DNA from 2 places in the Fictibacillus halophilus genome. Region 1 is predicted to be linked to the other one. Evidence: predicted binding sites of a transcription regulator. Region 1 holds the regulator's gene; the other holds the start of a gene.
The links. Region 1 encodes Rex, which represses fermentation and respiration genes when NADH is low (regulators of the CRP and FNR family bind a similar motif). Its sites were predicted from a motif close to TTGTGAAATATTTCACAA; they were not measured.
Positions count from the first base shown of each region.

Region 1 (3,422 bases):
GTTCTCAAGCTTCAGCACATCGTTCCCGCTTTGTCTCTCAATCTCAAAAGAAAAACTAGCAGACTTTTCGGCACCAGCGGGACGCTCTTTTAATTCCATCTTCTCTAACTGTTTGCGACGACTCTGTGCACGTTTCGTAGTCGAAGCACGCACGATGTTGCGCTGAATAAAATCTTCTAACTTCGCAACCTGCTCTTGCTGCTTCTCAAACTCTTTCATCTCTTGAGCGAAACGCTCCGCTTTTTGCTCGAGATAGCTAGAATAGTTACCTGTGAAACGGTAAGAACGTTTTCTAGAAACCTCATAAACGGTCGTTACGATCTTATCGAGGAAATACCGGTCATGGGAGACGATCAAAATGCCGCCGGGATAACTCTGCAGATATTGCTCGAGCCACGTGAGCGTTTTGATGTCTAAGTGGTTCGTCGGCTCATCGAGAATGAGTAGATCTGGTTTAGTTAATAGGAGCTTTGCGAGTGCGAGTCTCGTTTTTTGCCCTCCACTTAATGTGTTGATCTTCGTATCGCGATCAAAATCGGCAAACTGAAAACCGTGAAGTACCGTACGAATTTCTGCTTCATACTGATAGCCACCTTCGTCTTTAAATGTTACTTGCAGCGCATCATAGTCTTTTAAGAGACGTTCATACTCCGCTTCATTCGCAATCACTTCTGGATCGCCCATACGCGCTTCCATCTCACGCAGCTTTTTCTCTTTTTTACGAAGGTCTTCAAACACCGAGAGCATCTCGTTCCAAATCGACTCATCGGAGTCCAGCCCCGCATCTTGTGCGAGATAACCAGTTTTCACGTCTTTCGGAATCATGACATGACCAGAATCGTAGGAATACTCACCAGTAATCACGCGTAGCAGCGTAGATTTACCCGCACCGTTCCGCCCAACAAGCGCGATCCGCTCACCTTTTTGAACCTCTAGTTTTATATTCGATAAAATAACGTCCGCGCCAAACGACTTCGTAACGTCCTGAACTTGTAAAATAATCATTGTAATTTCACCTCTATGGAAAACGGGTGGTTTTATTTATTTAATTGACTTGTTTGTTACTTTTGAATAATGCTGAAAAAGTACTTCTTTGATAAGTTGGTTGGAGCGCAAGGCACGAGACTCCTGTGGGACAAGCGGTCAGGTGAGACCCTTAATGGCGCAAAGCGGCAAGGGGCTCACCGCCTGCCCCACGGAAAGCGAAGTGCCTGGAGCGGAGAACAACTACTTACACAAACATGCTTTTATACAATCAGCCCTTAAATAAACAATATAACCCTGTCTAACTAGTAGTTTAGCGTAGTTTGGAGATTCGCGCCAACAAAGGGAATGTTCAACATTTTGCAATAATTACAAGTAAAATCTTAACGACAATAAAAGCGGTTTCGTGTATATTCATCATGAGGAGGGGTTTTATGACAGAGTTTACCCATTTTAACGAAGAAGGCCGTGCGCGCATGGTTGATATTTCGGAAAAAGAAACATCTCACCGAACAGCCGTAGCGGTAAGCGGGGTAACGGTTTCTGAAGAAGTCTTCCTTAAGATCAAAGAAAACGGATTTAAAAAAGGGGACGTTCTAGCCGTCGCACAGATCGCTGGAATCATGGCTGCGAAAAAAACCTCTGACTGGATTCCGATGTGTCACCCGTTATCACTGACTGGCGTTGATCTGTCTTTTTCATGGGATGAATTAGCGGACAGCATGTTTAAATTAAACATCCAAGTTGAAGTGAAAACGAAGGGCAGCACCGGTGTTGAGATGGAGGCGTTAACAGCGGCTTCTGCAGCAGCGTTAACCGTCTATGATATGTGTAAAGCAGCGGATAAGGGAATGGTGATCGGGCCTACATACCTCCATTCGAAAACAGGAGGAAAGAATGGGGACTTTCTACGTTCTTCAAGCCCTGACAAAATATGATACAATAGGAATAGATAAGCTTTCTAAACTTGGAGGGCTCCAAATATGAACCAAGATCAGTTAAAAATACCACACGCAACAGCAAAACGGCTGCCCTTGTATTATCGTTTTTTGAAAAACTTATCATCTTCCGGTAAACAAAGGGTGTCTTCTGCTGAATTAAGCGAAGCTGTGAAAGTAGATTCTGCAACAATCCGCAGAGATTTTTCCTACTTTGGCGCATTAGGCAAAAAAGGTTATGGCTACAATGTTAATTATCTGTTGTCGTTCTTCGCAAAGACGTTGAACCAGGATGAAACAACAACCGTAGCATTAATCGGAGTAGGTAACTTAGGCACGGCCTTCTTACATTACAATTTCACCAAAAATAACAATACCAAAATAGAAGTCGCATTCGATGTAGACCGAGCAAAAATCGGCAGCGAAATTGCCGGAGTTCCGATCTATCACACAGAAGACATCGAGCAAGAACTGAAGAACCGAGGCATCGATGTTGCGATCCTCACCGTTCCAGTAGGAGCCGCTCAATCGATCGCCGATCAACTCGAGCGCGCAGGTGTAACAGGCATCTTAAACTTCACACCCGCCCGATTGACCGTCTCACCCGAGATTCGTGTTCATCACATCGATTTAGCTGTTGAATTGCAATCGCTTGTTTATTTTATGAAAAACTATTCTTAAAACAAGGAGGTAATCGTTATGTTAGGACCAGGAAGTATCGCGGTAATCGGACTTGCAGCTCTTGTTATGTTTGGACCGAAAAAGCTGCCTGAGCTAGGTAAAGCAGCAGGTAAGACGCTTCGCGAGTTCAAAAATGCAACAAAGGGCATGATGGACGAAGAAGATGACAAAAAGGAAAGCGAACAACTGAAGAAGTAAGGATGTTTGTCTATGACCTCTGAAAAAAATATGTCGCTATACGGTCACATTGGCGAATTACGAAAGCGCATCATATGGGCGATTCTAGCCTTCTTCTTATTCTTGATCGCTGGATTTTTCTTAGCCAAGCCCGTAATCGTATATCTGCAAAGTGACCCAATCGCAAAGAACATTCAGATGAACGCTTTTCATCTAACCGATCCACTGAACGTGTACATGACGTTTGCCTTCTTCATCGGCCTCGTCCTATCCGCACCAGTGGTGTTGTACCAACTCTGGGCATTCATCAGCCCGGGGCTCTATGAGAACGAACGAAAAGTAACGCTTATGTACATCCCGATCGCATTCGTGCTCTTCTTAACGGGACTCGCATTCTCGTACTTTATTCTGTTTCCGTTCGTTGTGAGCTTTATGGGAAATGTCGCCGTGGCACTTAGTGTAGAAGGCGAATACGGAATTCAAGAATACTTCTCATTCCTATTCAACATCACACTGCCGTTCGGCCTGTTGTTCCAGTTCCCAGTCTTGATCATGTTTCTGACTCGACTTGGAATCGTAACACCTGATTTCCTTAAGAGCATTCGAAAAGTAGCCTACTTTGGGATTTTAGTAGTAGCGGGA
Region 1 is NZ_JAEACF010000004.1:9,405-12,826, forward strand. It holds gene abc-f (ribosomal protection-like ABC-F family protein) at 1-1,005, opposite strand, end outside; gene moaC (cyclic pyranopterin monophosphate synthase MoaC) at 1,419-1,922, shown strand; gene I5J82_RS19115 (redox-sensing transcriptional repressor Rex) at 1,968-2,603, shown strand; gene I5J82_RS19120 (twin-arginine translocase TatA/TatE family subunit) at 2,622-2,801, shown strand; gene tatC (twin-arginine translocase subunit TatC) at 2,814-3,422, shown strand, end outside.

Region 2 (3,422 bases), on a different contig from region 1:
TCGAGGAACTTAGCCTCTGGAACCGCTAGCTGTGTACGCATTAAGAGGGCATCTACCCCACCGCGGAACAGCATTAAGACAGCGGATACGATATACATGATACCGAGTTTTTTATGGTCAACCGTTGTAAGCCATTCGTCCCACAACCATTTCCATTTTTTATATTTAGTAAGATAGAACAGGATACCCACCATCGTAAGTACGATGGATACGTCAGCACCATATATCATCGGGTCGCCTGTTACGAAAAATTCATCCCATTTCATATTGAAATGCCTCCTCTGTTAATGGGCATGAGAATCCCCATGAGACTCTGATTCTTCAAGCTTCTTCATCTCTTCTTCACGCTTCTTCTTTTCTTCCTTACCTGCTTTGGAGTGAGGAAGCTTCTCTTCATAACCTAAACGTTCGCGAGCATCTAACGCGTATTCAGGGTTTTTAGCATGATCTACCCAATCTAAGTGAGTAGAAGAGAAAGTCATTTGTTTCACGTGACCAGGAAGCATAAGCTTGTCATACTGACCCTTCGAAAGCTCAGGAGCATCAGCTTTTGTTTCACTCGCCCACTTATCAAACTCTGCATCAGACATAGCCAACACATCAAACGTATGGTTAGTAAATCCTTCTCCTGTAAAGTTAGAGTTACGTCCTTCATAAGTCCCTTGCTCGTCAGCTTGCAGATAAAGCTCTGTCTCCATGCCAGCCATCGCATATTTCTGACCACCTAACTGAGGTACCCAGAACGATGCCATCGAATCAGCTGAAGTCAGTTTGAACAATACAGGTCGATCTTCAGGAATGTGAAGATAGTTAACTGTTTCAATATCTTGCTCTGGATAGGAGAATACCCATTTCCAGTTTACAGACGTTGCATGAATCACCAACGGCTTTTGATCTTTCGACTCTTCAGGAGGTCCTTCAAGAGAATAGATACTCTTTACCGTTGGAATCGATAATGCGATAACGATAATAATAGGAATGATCCACCAAATCGTCTCAAGAAGATGACTTCCTTCATTATCAGGATCATATCCTTTATGGTTTTTGCGATCACGATATTTATAAACAATAAAAGCAGTAAGTGCGTAAACAACTAGTAGGATAAATAACATAAACCAGATGGAATACATGATCAGATCCCTCTGTTCTGCTCCTACAGGTCCTTTTGGATCTAAAACAATCATATCGCTGCAGCCGCTAAGCATAAATACGGCCATCAATAACCCGAATGTAAAAAACGGCTTCAACCGTCGCATCACCAGGTCCACCTTCCTTTCTCTATTTACAAGCATTTACTTTTGCCTAATAAAAAACGAACCAAGAGTGATTATAGAGCATTGTGAATTAAATCACAATGTAAAACATAGGCAAATTTTAAATGACAAAAAACCTTTGCTTTCATAGTACCAGAATCCTAATAAATGTGACTCTATCCACAACAAATGTCACGATTACTTCAAATAAAGCTCACAACTTTATCACAGTTTTGACATAGAATGTTCACGTTTTTGGAAGAGACTTCTTTCAATGGAAAACAATCTTGAGCTTTTTAAAAGTTCAGTTTTTACTTTTTACCCTATTTACACCCAACATACACCTGCCTATGTAAATTTTACAAATAAAAAACGACCTTGCCTGATTAAGACAAGATCGCTATTTCTTAAACTTTTATGCACTTACTTCAACTTGATTTTCAGTGTCATTGTATACACTTGTATCAAGCTGATTTTGAACCTTACTTGTTAACAATCCTGATGTCATCGCACCACTTACGTTAACAGCCGTACGACCCATATCGATTAATGGCTCAACAGAGATCAATAGACCTGCTAATGCGATAGGAAGATCCATTGCAGAAAGTACAAGTATTGCCGCAAACGTTGCTCCACCACCAACACCTGCTACACCGAACGAACTTAGCGCTACAACTACAATCAATGTCAACAAGAATGATGGTGACAACGGATCGATTCCCACCGTTGGAGCGATCATAACGGCTAGCATTGCAGGGTAGATTCCCGCACATCCATTTTGCCCGATAGAAAGACCAAACGAACCTGAGAAGTTTGCAATTCCGTCAGGTACACCCATGCTCTTTTGCGTACGAATATTTAATGGAAGCGCTCCTGCACTCGTACGTGAAGTGAAAGCAAAAGATAGTACAGGGAAAGATTTTTTCATATAAGTAATCGGGTTTAAACCTGCAAATGTTAAAAGCAATAAGTGAATTCCGAACATGATCAGTAAGGCGACATATGAAGCAATTACGAACTTACCTAGTTTCGCGATTGCATCCATATTGCTCAGTGCAACTGTTTTGGTCATCAACGCGAGAACCCCATAAGGAGTTAGTCGAAGAATCAACGTTACTACACGCATGATTACCGCATAAAACGCATCAACAATCTTAGCAAAAAGCTCTGCCTGCTCTTCTTGCTTACGTTTGACTCCTAGATAAGCCACGCCTAGGAATGCAGCAAATATTACTACAGCGATCGTTGAAGTCGGACGAGCTCCAGTAAAATCTAAGAATGGGTTAGCTGGTAATAATGAAAGAACCTGTTGCGGAAGTGTCAGATCTTTTACCTCGGCAAATGTACCTTCCATCTCTTCACCACGAGCAGTTTCTGCATCCCCTTGCTCGATTTGTACAGCTTCAAGATCAAAAACAGTAGAAGTTGCAATTCCGACAACCGCAGCAATTGCAGTCGTACCTATTAATATTCCGATAATCAATCCACTAAGTTTTCCGATGTTTCCTTTTAAGTTCAGACGCGTAAACGCTGAAAGGATTGAAATGAACACGAGTGGAACAACGATCATTTTTAAGAACGTCACATAACCGCCGCCGACTAGATTGAACCAGTCAGTCGACTTAGCAGCAACCTCAGAGTCTGCTCCATATCCGTACTGAAGTCCCAGTCCAAACAAAATCCCTAGACCAAGCCCCGTAAACACACGCTTTGAGAATGAGACGTGCTTTTTTTGCATGTAATACAAAACACCCAATAGTATAAGCATAATTGCTATATTCGATAAAACTAAACCAGTAGTCACCTACAAGCCCCCCTTTAGTTAACTAAAGTAAAATTAATACAATTAAACCCATCTGTCAAGTAAGGATTACCAGCAGGATGTTTTTTAGCCGCCACCTCCTCACACAAAAAAAGACAAGCTTTTAATAAGAGTAAGCCCATCATTAGTGTGTTTATGCCGTAGTCACAGGTGAAATATTTAGTTGTGATACAGATATATTCAACTTAAAACTAAGATATGCTTGTTTTTGTAACAAATCCTTATGACTTGGTACTAAAGTTTGGCTAGAGGATATTTTAAACTGGTGGCTAAGCACATGAGCAACAGGTTTCACACTATAAAACGTCGCACTGAATCAAAAATAAATGAATTTCCAAACCTCTAAC
Region 2 is NZ_JAEACF010000002.1:93,481-96,902, forward strand. It holds gene qoxB (cytochrome aa3 quinol oxidase subunit I) at 1-266, opposite strand, end outside; gene qoxA (cytochrome aa3 quinol oxidase subunit II) at 285-1,259, opposite strand; gene I5J82_RS17770 (L-cystine transporter) at 1,669-3,021, opposite strand.
Region 2: a site for Rex is predicted at 1,338-1,355, ahead of qoxA (cytochrome aa3 quinol oxidase subunit II). Genes of this name have one in related genera too.